DNA from 3 places in the Duganella sp. BJB1802 genome. Region 3 is predicted to be linked to each of the others. Evidence: predicted binding sites of a transcription regulator. Region 3 holds the regulator's gene; each other region holds the start of a gene.
The links. Region 3 encodes sigma-54, which starts transcription at its own class of promoters, with help from an activator protein. Its sites were predicted from a motif close to TGGCANGNAANCTGCTTT; they were not measured.

Region 1 (5,579 bases), on a different contig from region 3:
AACTCGCCGCCGGATACGCCGGTCAGCAGCACGCCATCGGCGATCAACGGCGCCGCGGTCATCGAATAGCCGGCGGAATAGTCGTCGACCTTTTCCTTCCACACGACTTTGCCGGTGTTCTGGTCCAACGCCACCAGCTGCGCATCGAGCGTGCCGAAGATGACCAGGTTCCCGAACAAGGCCGCACCCCGGTTGACTACATCGCAGCAAGGCATGATGCCGTCGGGCAGACGGTGCTCATACTTCCACAGCTTGGCGCCAGTCTTCAGATCCACGGCGAAGATGCGCGAATAGGACGCAGTGACGAACATCTTGCCGTTGTAGATCAGCGGCTGCGATTCCTGGCCGCGCTGCTTCTCGCCCCCGAACGAGAATGACCACGCCGGCACCAGCTTGGCCACGGTCTTGGTGTTCACCTGGGTCAGCGGCGAATAGCGCTGCCCCTCCGAGCCGATGCCGAACGAGAGCACGCTGTCGGTGCTGGATGCCGCGTTCTTCAGCATGGCCGACGTGACGTCGGCCGCCTGTGCCAGCGACAGGAAGGAAATCCCAGCCAGCGTTGCGATGACTTTTTTCTGCACAATCTTCTCCAGTTATTATGTTTTGGTGTGCTGCGGTGTGCTGCTAGGCGGGCGGTCTCAATGCCGCCAGCTCTTCGTCGCTGAACAGGCGCGAACGGGTCAGGAAGCGCCTGCCCGTGCCGTTATCGAGCGAGAACATGCCTCCATTCCCGTCAACCACGTCGATGATCAGCTGCGTGTGTTCCCAGTACTCGAACTGCTCGCTGCCCATGTAGAACGGCGTCCCATCCAGATTGCCGAGATAGACATCGGTGTCGCTGATGGCAAACTCCCCGGCCGGGTAGCACATCGGCGTGCTGCCGTCGCAGCAGCCGCCGGACTGAAAGAACATCAACGGCCCGTGGCGGCCGCGCAGGAGAGCGATCAGGTCGAGCGCCGCCTGTGTGGCCGTGACGCGGGCGATGATGTGGTCCATGGTTAGAAGAAGCCCAGTGCGTTCGGGCTGTAGCTGACCAGCAGGTTCTTGGTCTGCTGGTAGTGGTCCAGCATCATCTTGTGGTTCTCGCGGCCGATACCGGACTGCTTGTAGCCGCCGAACGCCGCATGCGCTGGATACAGGTGATAGCAGTTGGTCCACACGCGGCCAGCCTGGATCGCGCGGCCGACACGGAAGGCGCGCGAACCGTCGCGCGTCCAAAGACCGGCACCCAGGCCGTACAAGGTGTCGTTGGCGATGCTCAGCGCTTCCGCTTCGTCCTTGAAAGTCGTCACCGATACCACCGGTCCGAAGATCTCTTCCTGGAAGATGCGCATCTTGTTGTGGCCCTTGAAGACGGTCGGACGCACGTAGTAGCCTTCCTTCATGTCGCCGCCCTGCATGCTGCGGCCGCCGCCGGCCAGCAGTTCCGCGCCTTCCTGCTTGCCGATGTCGATATACGACAGGATCTTTTCCAGCTGCTCGTGCGACGCCTGCGCCCCCAACATGGTGCTGGCGTCCAGAGGATTGCCCTGCTTGATCGCCGCCACGCGGGCCAGCGCGCGCTCGATGAATTTCTCGTAGATCGATTCCTGGATCAGCACGCGCGATGGGCAGGTACACACCTCGCCCTGGTTCAGCGCGAACATCGCGAAGCCTTCCAGGCACTTGTCGAAGAAGGCGTCGTCGGCGTCCATCACGTCTTCGAAGAAGATGTTCGGCGATTTGCCGCCCAGTTCCAGCGTGACGGGAATCAGGTTCTGCGCGGCGTATTGCATGATCAGGCGGCCGGTGCCCGTCTCGCCGGTGAAGGCGATCTTGGCGATGCGCTTATTCGACGCCAGCGGCTTGCCTGCTTCCAGGCCGAAGCCGTTGACCACATTCAGCACGCCAGGCGGCAGCAGGTCGGCGATCACTTCCAGCAGCACCATGATGGAGGCCGGGGTTTGTTCGGCGGGCTTGAGCACCACACAGTTACCGGCGGCCAGTGCCGGCGCCAGCTTCCACACCGCCATCAGGATAGGGAAGTTCCATGGAATGATCTGGCCGACCACGCCCAATGGCTCATGGAAGTGGTAGGCGTAGGTTTCGGAGTCGATCTGCGCGACCGAGCCTTCCTGGGCGCGGATGCAGCCGGCGAAGTAGCGGAAATGGTCGATCGCCAGCGGGATGTCGGCGGCGGTGGTTTCGCGGATAGGCTTGCCGTTGTCGATGGTTTCGGCGGTGGCGATCAGCGCCAGGTTGGCCTCCATGCGGTCGGCGATCTTGTTCAGGATGTTGGCGCGCTCGGTCGGCGAGGTCTTGCCCCATGCGTCCTTGGCGGCGTGGGCGGCGTCCAGCGCCAGCTCGACGTCTTCGGCGGTGGAGCGGGCCACTTCGCAGAATACCTGGCCGGTGATCGGCGTGACGTTGCCGAAGTATTCGCCCTTGACCGGAGCGACGAATTTGCCGCCGATGAAGTTGTCGTAGCGTTGTTTGAATGGATTGGCAACGCCCAATTTGCTAATGTCTGCGAGATTCATGTCGTCCTCTTTCTGCTGTGGTTATGAGGCCGCGTGAGGCGGCGGTAGGTACTGCGTACTCTCCTTTTCGCAAGCACCGTGCCAGCTTCGCTTTTTCCCGCGCCACGCTTGAAATACAGGGGCTGGTGGTGACGAAGGGCTGTACCGGTGCCGTGACACCTGTTCAGGTTTGGAACAGGTGTCCGCCGATGGAACAGCGCCTCAGCGGATCACCACGCCCCAGGGCAGTTCGCCCACCGGCACATCCGCCCGTTTTGCCGCGGCGGCGGTATCGATCACGGACACGTTGTTGGATCGGCCGTTGGCCACATACAGCTTGGCGCCGTCCGGCGTCAGCGCCATGTTCCAGGGTCGCTTGCCAACTGCAATGGTTGCGCTGACGGTATTGGTGGCGGTGTCGATCACCATCACGTTGGCGTCCGCGCCGTTCGATACATAGACCTGCCGGCCGCCGGGATGCACGGCGATGCCGTTGGCGTTCTTCCCGGCCGGGATGCGTACTATCGTCGCCAGCGTCGCCATGTCGACCGCGTACACGGCTCCCGCCAATTCGCAAGCGACATAGGCGCGGGCGCCGTCAGGACTGAAGCCCATGCCACGCGGCCGCAGCCCCACCGCCACCGTGCCGGTCTGGCGCCGTGCGGCGACGTCAATCACGTCGACCTGCTCCGCCTCCTCCGCGCTGACGAGCAGCCAGCGGCCATCCGGACTGAAGACCGCATGCTCGGGGTTCTTGCCTTTCACGGCGATATCCGCCAGCACCTGCCCGGAGGCCGCCTCGATCAGCGTGACGCTGTTGCTCTCCTCAACCGCCACCGCCACATATCGGCCATCCGCCGAGACGCTCACGCCCTCGGGCGACTTGCCCAGCGCGATGCGGCGCGCCACGACACCGCTGGCGGTATCGATCACCAGCAGCGCATTGGTGGCGGCGTCGGTCACGAACAGGCGCGCGCCGGCCGGATCCGCCGCGATGCCGCGCGGCCGCTTGCCTGCGGCGATCTCGCGCAGCACGACGTCGGTGGCGGTGTCGATCACGCTGACACTGCCCGACTTCTCGTTCGGCACATAGGCAAAGGGGGCGGCCATCGCGGGGCCGCACAGCAAAAAGACCAGGGAAGACAGAATGCGTGAGCTGTTCATGGTTATCGCCTTTCAGGAAAAATACAGTGACCGTTGCAATCGGCGTGCCACGGCAAAATCGAGATGGCAGGTATATTGCTTACTGGTCCTGCATAACACAGACCAAAACGGAGACAATATGAAGCAAGCCTTTTTCCCATTAAACGCGGTGGCCGCACTGTTTGCCCTGAGCGGCGTCGCCATCGCAGCCGACGATGCCGCGCGGCCGGCGGAGGTGGTGGTCAGCGCCACCCGCGTCGGACACACGGTGTTCGATATGCCCGCCGCCATCGACGTCGTCGACGCTGAACGCATCCGCGACAGCCAAGCGCGCGTCAACGCCAGCGAGGCATTGGCCGCCGTCCCCGGCCTGGTGGCGCAAAACCGCCAGAACTATGCGCAGGACCTGCAAATCTCCTCGCGCGGATTCGGCGCCCGTTCGGCCTTCGGCGTGCGCGGTGTGCACCTGATCGCCGACGGCATCCCGGCCAGCATGCCGGACGGCCAAGGCCAGGCCGCCACCTTCAATCTCGATATGGCCGAGCGTATCGAGGTGCTGCGCGGCCCCTTCTCCGCCATCTACGGCAACCACTCGGGTGGCGTGATCCAGATGTTCACACGCGACGGCGAAGGTGCGCCAACGGTGGAAACAGCGCTGAGCGCCGGCAGCTACGGCAGCCGCAAGGCCGACCTGAATGCGCAAGGCAAGCAGGCCGGCATCGGCTACGTGCTGGATGCGTCCCGCTTCGAAACGGACGGTTATCGTGCCCACAGCGCCGCCACCCGCGACCAGGCGTTCGCCAAGCTGACGCTGGCGCCGATGGCCGGCGCCAGCCTGACCATCGTCGGCAACGCGCTGCGCCAGGACGACACCCAGGACGCGCTTGGCGTGACCTGGGCCACCTACCAGCGCGATCCGCGCGCCGGCGAGATCGATACCACCGATACGCAGAACCCGAAACGCACGCTGGCCGACCGCTACAACACCCGCAAGAGCATCGACCATCAGCAGATCGGCGCCAGCTGGGAGCAGCGCTTCGGTGACGACCGCCTGCGCATGACCGCCTGGGGCGGCAATCGCGACGTAATCCAGTACCAGGCCTTCTCCAAAGCCTTCCAGGCGCCGGCCACGCATTCCGGCGGCGTGGTCGACTTCGACCGCGACTTCCACGGCGCGGACCTGAACTGGCTGCACGTGGGCGAACTGGCGGGCGGCAGGCTTAGTACCACCGTCGGCCTGGAATACGGCCGCTCCAGCGACGCGCGCCGGGGCTACGAGAACTTCATCGGCACCCAGTTCGGCGTGAAGGGCGCGTTGCGCCGCGACGAGAACGACAAGGTCACCAGCCTCGATCCGTACGTGCAGACGGAATGGCAGTCCGGCGCATGGATGGTGAGCGCGGGCCTGCGCCACAGCAGCGTGAAGATATCGGTGGACGACCACTTCCTCAGCAACGGCAACGACAGCGGCAGTCTCGAATACAGCCACACCACGCCAGTGCTTGGCCTGCTGTACCGTCTGTCGCCTGTACTGAACGTGTACGCCAGCGCCGCGCGCGGCTTCGAAACGCCGACGCTCAATGAGCTGTTCTACTCCGGCACCGGCGGCGGCTTCAATTTCCGATTGCAGGCCGCGCAGAGCACCCATCTCGAAACCGGAATCAAGGCGCGGCTGAGCGAAGGAACGCGCATCAATGCGGCCGTATTCCAGGTCCGCACGCGCGACGAACTGGTGGTCGACAGCAGCGCGGGTGGCCGCACCAGCTATCGCAACGCCGGCAGCACGCTGCGCCAAGGGATGGAGCTGTCGCTGGACACCACCTGGAACCATGGCCTGAGCGCGCACGTGGCGCTGACCAGTTTGCGCGCGGTCTACGACCACGCCTTTGGCACGGTCGCCGAAGGCAGCCGCCTGCCCGGCATCCCGAATGCCAACAC
Region 2 (5,579 bases), on a different contig from region 3:
GCGGCTATTGATTAGCCCCAGAACGTAAATCTTTTAGGGCTGCCAAGGCAGCTCGCCCAATTCGCGCACAGATACGCTGCGCAGAAACGTCATGTGGACAGCTTTTTTTAGAATTCAATATAATTTTTGTCAGGTCCTTGTTAGAAGAAGTAGCGTCGACGTGGTGCAAAGCCCAACGTTGGAATGCTGGGTCCGCCTTCGAAATGGACATAAACACGTGCAGCTGGCTCCATTGGTCCACTAACAACGAGACCACTGCGTCGGAATATCCTTCGCCAATGCCCCCATCGTCGCAAGTTGCATATACATGCCAGTGCTTATAAAGTGAAGTCCAGTCGACACGGGCATCCACAAGGGTACGCTCGGCTTTTGCGCTCGTCTGAGAGCTGCAAGCCGTCCCCGCCCACGCGTAGGAGGCCGGAATTGCAAGACACCCAAGCACAAAAATCGCCGACAAAAACCGCGCATGAAATCTTTCGGCTGGTTTCGAATAGGGCATGATAAATATGTTCTCCGTTCTTATTGACTCGTTCCCTGCTGGGGCGCGTTCGGATCGTTGTTCACGACCGTTATAGACGTGATCGGATCGTTTTGAACAAAATCTCGCAGGTAACTCATGGCTGAATCGGTCGTGCGTACGCAACCCAAAGTCGGGTAATTCTGCGCGCCGCTGTTCGCCCTACCTGAGTGAAGACTCATACCGGGATGCCCTGGAACATTGAAAACAAAATTTCCATGTGATCCGTAGGCTCCGTTGGCGTTACTTTCCGGATGGGCATTTGAGTGCGAATAATTGTATGTACCATTCGGCCAAAGACCACCACTGGTTGTTGTTGTTCGGTTATTTGCTGAGCAGGTCGCAACCGTCTGCCCAAAGCTGCCTTTGACAGTGATTGTATGAGCCTGCCCATCATATGTAACGGAAGAGAGCCCGGTCGCAATGACGGGTGAAGCGCAGTGGCGATTGAGGTTTTCGGGTCTGAGTTTGCATATTCACATTCAATTCATCCACTGAAATCGGAATCACACAAATAATTCCTCACGGAAATTTCAATCGAGTATGGCACATAGCTCCAGCGCAATTCTCTTGAAAACCCACGTGTTACAAAAATCCCGTTTTGACCATTCCATCGCGTCAGGATAGGGAAAATTGACAGCGCGCTTACGGCGTCCGTCGCCAGAGCCAGCAAGCTCACGCGTCCCGTGAACTCCAAAATGCAACGGTTTTCCGCGTTGCGCCGCCGCCATACGGCACGTCTGCCACCGAATAGCAACCCATCGTATTGTCTGATTGTTACCTTTGATTGGCGCGTATATAATCAATGTCGCAGAAGTAATTTTTGACGTAGGCCTCACCGTACCCGCCTCGCGCATACGAGAAAGAATTTGAATGAGCAGCAACCCTCCACCGAGCGAAGCCAAGACTCAGGAATACGAATTCGAGCAGATGAACCTGCAGGTAGGCGGCAGGATTCAGTTCATTACTCACCGTACCATCAAGCCGATCCAGCACTTCTCCACGCTGATCGGTTGGATGAAGGACGAGTATATGATCGTCAAGGTCCCCTTCGAGAACGGCGCGCCGATCGCCCTCAACGATGGCGACAAGCTGACCATCCGCGTGTTTTCCGGCGTGAATGTGTGCTCGTTCTCTTGCGTGGTGCAGCGGGTTTTCCCGCGTCCGTTGTTTTATGTCCACTTGTCTTTCCCGGTGTCCATCCAGGGCACCAGCCTGCGCGCGGCGATGCGGGTCAAGGTCGATATCCCGGCCCAGGTCACCTCGCCCATCGGCACCACCTCGGTGTTCCTGGTGAACCTGAGCGTGTCCGGCGCGCTGATCGAGTCGTCCAAGAAGCTGTCGGACGATGAGACCCAGGTCGGCCTGTCGTTCTACCTGATCGCCCAGCCCGGCAACCGCCAGGTGCGGATCAATCCGAATGCGACCATCCGCAACATCAACGTGGTCAAGCCCGCCGCCGGCGACAAGCCCGAGGTGTTCACCTACGGCGTCCAGTTCATCGACTTGGACCCGGTCCACTACACGATGCTGCAAAACCTGACCTACGAAGCGCTGATCGCCGACCGTCAGAAGATCGTCTGACCCGCGTTTCTGTGGACGAAAAAAAACCCGGCGGCTGCCGGGTTTTCTACGTGATCAACTGATTAGTTGTTCTTTTCGATCGCGGCCTTGGCAGCGGTGTTCGCGGTCGATGCGGTAGCGGTCCAGCGTACATTGGTACCACCGGCAGCAATCACTGGCACAAAGGTGACGGTGGAGCTATCAACGTCCTTGCCCACGCCGGTGGCGAAGGTCATCAGGATAGTGCCGCCGGTGACGGTTGCGGTAGCCACTTCCTTGGTTGCGGTAAAGGTTGGAATGCCTGCTGCGCCATCCGAGCAAGTGGTCAGCGTACCACCGGCTTCTTGAGCGCACAGCGCCACGGCCGTTTTCAGCGAGTCGACAGCGCCCAGGGCGTTGGCGACCTTGGCTTTCACGGTGTAGTCGCTGTACGCAGGAATCGCGACCGCGGCCAGGATGCCGATAATGGCAACCACGATCATCAGTTCGATCAGGGTGAAGCCGGCCTGGGCTTGTTTCTTCAGCATTTTCATGGATTTCATTTTCGACTCCTGGGGTGTGTTGAACGACAAAATTGGGTGGGACACTGAGCTAAGTGCAATTGGTGTGCCACCCCATTTTTGACCCCGAAACCGTCGAAACCTGCCAAAAACTGTCGCTTTGGGCTCTCCGGACTGCCGTTTTTTGTCACTCGCTGCGCCGCAATTTGTCAGCCGGCGAGGTCCTGACAATTATTGTCAGGCGATGCGGAAGGCCATCTGCGTTCCGCCGAGCTCGATCACGTCGCCATGGTTCAGGCGTTGCGCCTGCCTGCCTAGCGCGATGCCGTTGACCAGCGGCGGCTGCGCGCCTTCCTGATGCGTGATGGTGTAGGCATCCGGATGGCGGTGGATCACCACCACCTGCCCACCGGCGCGGCCGAGCGTGGTCTGCGGCTTGGTCAGCGCCATTTGTTTGCCGGCATTGTTGCCATTTAATACTTCGATCTGCGCCAGCAGCGGCGCCGCCGCCATCATCGGCCGCACGCCGTCGGCGATGAATTCGATCTGGAACTTGGCCATTTTGATCACGTCCTGGTGTTGCAGGAAATGCTTGCCGATGCGGTGGCCGTTGACGAAGGTGCCGTTGGTGCTGTGCAGGTCTTCCAGGAAGGAGTCGTCCAGGATGGTGACGATGACCGCATGGTCGCCGCTGACGGCCGGATGCGTCAGCACGATGTCGTTGCGCGGGTGACGGCCGATGGTCATCCGCTCTTTGCTCAGTTGTATTTGCTGTTCGACTTGCCCATCCCGCGAGATGATGATCTTCGCCAATCTGGTCTCCAAAAACAAAAAAGGGGAGCGCTGGGCTCCCCTTCATTATTCCACAATCAAGCCGGCTGTAATTACAGCATGGCTTTCAGCAGACGCGCCATTTCGGACGGGTTCTTGGTGACGGTGATGCCGCAAGCTTCCATGATTTCCAGTTTGGCTTGTGCGGTGTCGGCGCCGCCGGAGATCAGCGCGCCGGCGTGGCCCATGCGCTTGCCCGGAGGAGCGGTCACACCGGCGATGAAGCCGACGACCGGTTTTTTCATGTTGTCTTTGATCCAGTAAGCCGCGTTGGCTTCGTCGGGACCGCCGATTTCGCCGATCATGATGACCGCGTCGGTATCAGGATCGTCGTTGAACATCTTCATGACGTCGATGTGCTTCAGACCGTTGATCGGGTCGCCGCCGATGCCGACTGCCGACGATTGGCCCAGGCCCAGTGCGGTCAGCTGACCGACTGCTTCATAGGTCAGGGTGCCCGAACGCGAGACCACGCCGATACGGCCCTTCTTGTGGATGTGGCCTGGCATGATGCCGATCTTGATTTCGTCAGGGGTGATCAGGCCTGGGCAGTTAGGGCCCAGCAGCAGGGTCTTGGAACCTGCTTTGGCCATGCGGTCCTTCAGGGCCATCATGTCGCGGACAGGGATGCCTTCGGTGATGCAGATGGCCAGATCCATTTCGGCTTCGACAGCTTCCCAGATCGCGGCGGCCGCGCCTGCTGGCGGGACGTAGATCACGGACACGTTGGCGCCGGTTTCTTTTTTCGCTTCGGTGACGTTAGCGAAAATAGGGATGCCTTCGAAATCTTCGCCGGCTTTCTTCGGGTTCACGCCTGCGACGAAGGCAGCTTTGCCGTTCGCGTAGTCGCGGCAACCGCGGGTGTGGAATTGACCGGTCTTGCCGGTAATACCTTGGGTAACGACTTTGGTATCTTTATTGATCAGAATGGACATGTTGATTCCTTAATTAAGCTTGACCGGCAGCGGCGGCGACTACGCTCTTCGCTGCATCTTCCATGGTGTCGGCTGCGATGATAGGCAGACCGGAATCGGCCAGCATCTTCTTGCCCAGGTCTTCGTTGGTGCCCTTCATGCGGACCACCAGCGGCACGTTCAGCGACACGGCCTTGACCGCGGTGATCACGCCTTCGGCGATCACGTCGCAGCGCATGATGCCGCCGAAGATGTTGACCAGGATGGCTTTCAGGCCTGGGTTTTTCAGCATGATCTTGAAGGCTTCGGTTACTTTCTCAGCCGTGGCGCCGCCGCCGACGTCCAGGAAGTTGGCTGGCTCGCCGCCGAACAGCTTGATGGTGTCCATGGTGGCCATGGCCAGGCCGGCGCCGTTCACCAGGCAGCCGATGTTGCCGTCCAGGGAGATGTAGGCCAGGTCGAATTTCGATGCTTCGACTTCGGCTGGATCTTCTTCGTCCAGGTCGCGGTAGGCGACGATTTCCGGTTGACGGAACAGCGAGTTGGCGTCGAAGTTGAACTTGGCGTCCAGAGCGATGACCTTGCCCGAACCGGTCAGGATCAGCGGGTTGATTTCGGCCAGCGACGAGTCGGTTTCCCAGTAGGCTTTGTACAGGCCCTTCAGGTTGGCGACGGCGTCGGCGATCGAAGCTTCCGGCACGCCGATCTTGGCGGCGATGCCGGCCGCTTCAGCGTCGGTCAGGCCGACCGATGGGTCGATGGCGATCGAGTGGATCAGCTCTGGGTGCTTTTCAGCGACTTCTTCGATGTCCATGCCGCCTTCGGAGGAAGCCATCAGCACGACGCGCTGCGATACGCGGTCGGTAACCATCGACACGTACAGTTCTTTCTTGATGTCCGCGCCTTCTTCGATCAGCAGGCGGCGTACTTTCTGGCCTTCAGGGCCGGTCTGGTGCGTGACCAGCTGCATGCCCATGATTTGCTCGGCGTATTCCTTGACTTGTTCCAGCGACTTGGCGACTTTCACGCCGCCGCCTTTACCACGGCCACCGGCGTGGATCTGTGCTTTCACAACCCAGACCGGGCCGCCCAAGGTTTCAGCAGCTTTGACTGCTTCTTCAACGGACATGCACGGAATACCGCGCGGAACCGTCACTCCGTATTTTCGGAGGATTTCTTTGCCTTGATACTCATGGATTTTCATGCTGGCTTCCCTTCTGATGCTGATGTGTAAAAATCGGTTGATACTGCGAA
Region 3 (5,579 bases):
TGGGCATGACCGCCGTGGTCGACGCCGACAACAAGCCGATCGGCGTGTTCACCGACGGCGACCTGCGCCGCATGATCGAGAAGGTCCAGGACTTCACCAAGGTCGTGATCCGCGACGTCATGCACGCCAACCCGCGCAGCATCTCGCCGGAAAAGCTGGCGGTCGACGCCGTCGCCGTGATGGAGCAGTTCCGCATCAACCAGATGCTGGTGACCGACGCCGACGGCAAGCTGGTCGGCGCATTGCACATCCACGACCTGACCCGCGCCAAGGTGATCTGATGACCGAACCGACCTATGTGGAACGCGCCGCGCGCGTCAAGCTGATGATCTTCGACGTCGACGGCGTGCTGACCGACGGCAGCCTGCACTACGGCGCCGAGGGAGAGGCGCTCAAGACCTTTAATGTGCATGACGGCCTGGGCATCAAGCTGCTGCAGGAGTCCGGCGTGCAGACCGCCATCATCAGCGCGCGCACGTCGCCGCAGGTGATCAAGCGCGCGGCCGACCTCGGCATCGGCTTCCTGCACCAGGGCGGCCACGACAAGCTCACGCCGTTCAAGGCGCTGCTGGAAAAGACCGGCCTCACCGCCGAGCAGGTCGGCTTCATCGGCGACGACGTGGTCGACCTGCCCATCCTCACGCGCGTCGGCTTCGCGGTGGCCGTGCCGAACGGCCGCGCCGAGGTGCTGGAGCGCGCCCACCACACCACGGTCGCCGCCGGCGGCCGCGGCGCCGTGCGCGAAGTGTGCGAACTGCTGCTGCACGCGCAGGGCACGTACGAGCGCGTGATGGCGCAGTTCCTGGTTTGACGAGGACCGAGCATGCATAAGAGAACAGCCCACCGCTGGCAGCTGACCATCGTGATGGTGGTCGGTGTGTTGGTCGCCGTCGGTAGCTTCTGGCTGGTGCAGGTGGTCAACCAGGCCGGCCAGCAGGCGCAGGCCGACCAGCACCGCGACGAGCCGGACTACATCATCGACCGCTTCAGCATGGTCCGCATGAACAAGACCGGCCAGCCGGCCTACATCATCTCCGGCGAGAAGCTGACCCACCGGCCGGTCGGCGACGCCTCCGACATCGACAAGCCGTACGTGCACAGCCTGTCCGGCGACCAGCCGCCGATGAATATGCATGCCGACACCGCCCATGTCGACCAGGGCAATACGCGCGTCAAGCTCAGTGGTAATGTGGACGTGGTGCGCCCGGCCACGCCGAAGGCGCAGGCGCTGCGCATGACGACCTCGACCCTGACGGTGTACCCGGACGAGGAACGGATGGAAACCACGGCGCCGGTGGCGCTGGAAATCGGCAACGCCACCGCCAACGGCGTCGGCATGAAGGCCAACAACGCCACCCGCGAAGTGCAGCTGGGCGGACGCGGGCAGCTGGTGCTGCCGCCGCGCCCCGGCCATTGAAGAACCAACGATGAAGAATGGAATGACGATGAAAAAACTGATGTTTTCGGCCGCCGTGCTGCTGATGGCGGCCTGTGCCGCCCACGCGGAAAAGGCCGACTCCACCAAGCCGACCACGATCCAGTACGACGACCTGCAGATCGACGACGTCAAGCAGGTCAAGACGCTGATCGGCAACGTGATCCTGACGCGCGGCACCTTGCTGCTGAAGTCGCCCAAGGCGGTGATGACCACCGACCCCGAAGGCTACGACTTCGTCGTGCTCACCAGCACGCCCGGCACGCCGGCCACCTTCCGCCAGAAGCGCGACGGCGCCGGCGACCAGTGGGTCGAGGGCGAGGCCGAGCGCATCGAATACAGCAACAAGACCGACCTGGTCAAGCTGTTCTCCAAGGCCAAGGTGCGTCGCCTCGAAGCGGGCCGCCTCAGCGACGAGGTCAACGGCGAGTTCATCTCCTACGACAGCCGCAAGGAACAGTTCGCCGTGAAGAACACCGTCACCGGCGAGAGCAAGCCGGGCGCCGGCCGCGGCACCATGGTGATCCAGCCGACCATCCGCCCGGCCGCGCCGGCCACCGCGCCAGCAACCACGCCGGCCGCGTCGACGCCGCCGGCCACGGAGAAGTGAGCATGGAACCATCCTGCGGTAGCACCCTGATCGTACGCGGCCTGCAAAAGACCTACGGCAAGCGCCAGGTCGTGCATGACGTCTCCCTGCAGGTCGAATGCGGCGAAGTGGTGGGCCTGCTCGGCCCCAACGGCGCCGGCAAGACCACCTCGTTCTACATGATCGTCGGCCTGGTGCCGTCGGACGCCGGCAGCATCGACATCAGCGGCACCGACATCTCCTCGCTGCCCATCCACCGCCGCGCCTCGCTCGGCTTGTCCTACCTGCCGCAGGAAGCGTCGGTGTTCCGCAAGCTGACGGTGGAAGAAAATATCCGCGCCGTCCTCGAAATTCAGAAAGTGGACGGCAAGCCTTTATCCAAGGCTGCCATTGATGAACGGCTCAATACCCTGCTGGCCGATTTGCAGATCGAAAAGCTGCGCGAGAACCAGGCGCTGTCGCTCTCGGGCGGCGAGCGCCGCCGCGTGGAGATCGCGCGCGCACTGGCGACCAACCCGCGCTTCGTGCTGCTCGACGAACCATTCGCCGGGGTCGACCCGATCGCCGTCATTGAGATCCAGCGCATCGTGCGCTTCCTCAAGGAACGCGGCATCGGCGTCCTCATTACCGATCACAATGTGCGCGAGACGCTGGGCATCTGCGACCGCGCATATATCATCAACCAGGGCACGGTATTGGCTTCAGGCCGGCCAGACGACATCATCGCCAACGAATCGGTGCGTCGCGTGTATCTGGGTGAACACTTCCGTATGTAAAACCCATGAAACAGTCTTTGCAACTGCGCACGTCGCAGCACCTCGCGCTGACGCCTCAGCTGCAGCAGTCGATCCGGCTGCTGCAACTGTCGACGCTGGAGCTGCATCAGGAACTGGAACAGCTGCTGACCGATAATCCGCTGCTGGAGCGCCTCGACGACCCGCTGGACCGCTCGCTGCGGCTGCTGTCGGACGGCGCCATCAGCCAACAAGCCCCGGTCGGCGACGCGCCGCCCGAAGGCCCGCCCAACGCCCAGGAAGCGCCTGCCGCCGACGCCGACAACTACGACGGCCCGGCCGCCGACACCGAGAGCACCAGCAGCGACGCCGACGTCGACTGGAGCGACGCCGGCCGCAGCAAGGCGCCCGACGACGAGGATTCGCGCCCGCAGCTCGAGGCCAGCCACTGCACGCTGCGCGAGCACCTGATGGAGCAGATGCGCGTGACGGTGCTGGAGATGCGCGACCGCGCGCTGGTCGAGCTGATCATCGACGCGCTGGACGAGAACGGCTACCTCGAGGAATCGCTGGACGAGATCCACGCCCGCCTGCCGGAGGAGCTGGAGGTGGACATCGACGAGCTGCGCACCGCCTTGTCGCTGCTGCAAAGCTTCGACCCGATGGGCGTGGGCGCGCGCAACGCGTCCGAATGTTTGGCGCTGCAGATCAAGCGCCTGCCGGGCATACCGATGGTGACGCGGCGCATGGCGCTGGCCATCGTGGAAAATCATCTGACCTGGTTCGCCCAGCGCGACTTCAACAAATTGAAGAAGGCGCTGGTGTGCGACGACGAGGATTTGCGCGAAGCACAAACCGTCATCCGCCAGTGCAATCCACATCCGGGCTCGGCGTTCGCGTCGGACGTGTCGGACTACGTGGTGCCGGACGTGATCGTCAAAAAAGCGCGCAACGGCTGGCAAGTGAGCCTCAACAACGACGTCATGCCGCGCCTGCGCGTGAACGCCATGTACGCCAACCTGCTCAAGCAGGGAAAAGGCGAGGGCGCGATGGGCGCGCAGCTGCAGGAAGCGAAGTGGCTGATCAAGAATATGCGCCAGCGTTTCGACACGATTTTGCGCGTCGCACAAGCGATAGTAGAACGACAAAAGAACTTTTTCTCCCATGGCGCGGTTGCCATGCGCCCCCTTGTGCTTCGCGAAATTGCTGATACACTGGGTCTACACGAGAGCACTATTTCTCGTGTAACAACTCAAAAATATATGCTGACCCCGCATGGCATGTTTGAGTTGAAATATTTCTTTGGTAGCCATGTCGCCACCGAAGCGGGGGGGGAAGCAAGTTCGACGGCGATACGCGCACTCATCGTGCAATTGACAGGAGCAGAAGACCCGAAAAATCCTTTATCCGACAGTAAGATTGCGGACATGCTGGGAGAACAAGGCATGGTGATTGCGCGACGAACTGTTGCCAAATATCGCGAAGCTTTAAAGATCCCGCCAGTCAGTCTCCGCAAGTCTTTGTAGTTACTTGGTTCCTGCGCGCCCGGTGGCAATGGGCCCCGCACTAACCGTAAGAAGCGACATTATCTTTAGGAGTGTGTATGAATCTCACCATCAGTGGACATCATCTCGAAGTGACCTCTGCCATCCGTGAATACGTGCAGAGCAAGCTGGAACGCGTCACCCGCCACTTTGATCAAGTGATTGATATTGCTGTCATCCTGACCGTAGATAACCTTAAAGAGAAAGAGAAACGCCAGAAGGCTGAAATCAACCTGCGCATGTCGGGCAAGACCGTCTACGTGGAAAGCCTGTCGCAGGACCTGTACGCCGCCATCGACACCTTGGTCGACAAGCTGGATCGGCAGGTCATGAAGTACAAAGCCAAGGTCCAAGAGCACGGCCACGATGCGATCAAGCATCTCCCGGATAGCTACGAACCCGCTGCCGCCGCCCTATAACAACGGCCTCGGCACCATCAAACTAAGGGCGCACTGGCGCCCTTTTTTGCGCCCGCATAGAATAGGGTTTTCACCACTATCCTGCGACCTCATGAGCGAATACGTCCACACCAGCGTCAGCAACGGAACCGGCTTCATCACGCTGGACCGGCCCAAGGCCTTGAACTCTTTATCGCTGGCGATGGTGCGCGCGATCACGCAGGCGCTGCTGGCATGGCGCGACGACAGCGCCATCGCCGCAGTCGTCATCCGCAGCAGCAGCGAGAAGGCCTTCTGCGCCGGCGGCGACATCCGCTTCTTTTACGACGCCGGCCGCGCCACGCCGCAGGGCGGCAGCGCGCTGGTGGAGGACTTCTTCACCGAGGAGTACGCGCTCAACCACCTGATCCATTTTTATCCCAAGCCCTACATCGCGCTGATGGACGGCGTGGTCATGGGCGGCGGCATGGGCGTGGCGCAGGGCGGTCCCGGCTGCCGCGTGCGCATCGTCACCGAGCGCACGAAGATGGCCATGCCGGAGGTGAACATCGGCCTGTTCCCTGACGTGGGCGGCAGCTACTTCCTGTCGCGCGCGCCGGGCAAGCTGGGCTGCTACCTGGGCGTGACCGGCGTGACCATCGGCGCGGCCGACGCGCTGCACGCCGGCTTGGCCGACCACTTCGTACCGGGCAGTGAGATGGCGGCGCTGTCGGCCCTGCTTGACGCGACGCCGGGCACCGGCTTGCGGGCCGCCATCGCCGCCTTCGCGGCGCCGTTCAAGGACGCGGCGGGCGACAGCAAGCTGGCCGCCGAACGCGCCGCCATCGACCGCCACTTCGGCGCCGGCTCGGTGCCGGCCATCGTCGCCTCGCTGAAGAC

Region 1: a site for sigma-54 is predicted at 3,695-3,712, ahead of HUX88_RS31180 (beta-propeller fold lactonase family protein). Genes of this name have one in related genera too.
Region 2: a site for sigma-54 is predicted at 2,675-2,692, ahead of HUX88_RS00790 (pilin). Genes of this name have one in related genera too.

What each region holds. Positions count from the first base shown of each region.
Region 1 is NZ_JABWEF010000034.1:7,751-13,329, forward strand. Features, by position in the region: gene HUX88_RS31165 (PQQ-dependent methanol/ethanol family dehydrogenase) at 1-581, opposite strand, end outside; gene HUX88_RS31170 (DUF779 domain-containing protein) at 625-996, opposite strand; gene adh (aldehyde dehydrogenase) at 999-2,519, opposite strand; gene HUX88_RS31180 (beta-propeller fold lactonase family protein) at 2,721-3,662, opposite strand; gene HUX88_RS31185 (TonB-dependent receptor) at 3,781-5,579, shown strand, end outside.
Region 2 is NZ_JABWEF010000001.1:163,752-169,330, reverse strand. Features, by position in the region: gene HUX88_RS00795 (flagellar brake protein) at 1,391-2,101, shown strand; gene HUX88_RS00790 (pilin) at 2,164-2,622, opposite strand; gene HUX88_RS00785 (FHA domain-containing protein) at 2,818-3,393, opposite strand; gene sucD (succinate--CoA ligase subunit alpha) at 3,465-4,346, opposite strand; gene sucC (ADP-forming succinate--CoA ligase subunit beta) at 4,360-5,529, opposite strand.
Region 3 is NZ_JABWEF010000009.1:89-5,667, reverse strand. Features, by position in the region: gene HUX88_RS15420 (SIS domain-containing protein) at 1-281, shown strand, start outside; gene HUX88_RS15415 (HAD family hydrolase) at 281-811, shown strand; gene lptC (LPS export ABC transporter periplasmic protein LptC) at 824-1,417, shown strand; gene lptA (lipopolysaccharide transport periplasmic protein LptA) at 1,446-2,045, shown strand; gene lptB (LPS export ABC transporter ATP-binding protein) at 2,048-2,800, shown strand; gene HUX88_RS15395 (RNA polymerase factor sigma-54) at 2,806-4,284, shown strand; gene hpf (ribosome hibernation-promoting factor, HPF/YfiA family) at 4,362-4,721, shown strand; partial or broken gene HUX88_RS15385 (3-hydroxyisobutyryl-CoA hydrolase) at 4,813-5,579, shown strand, end outside.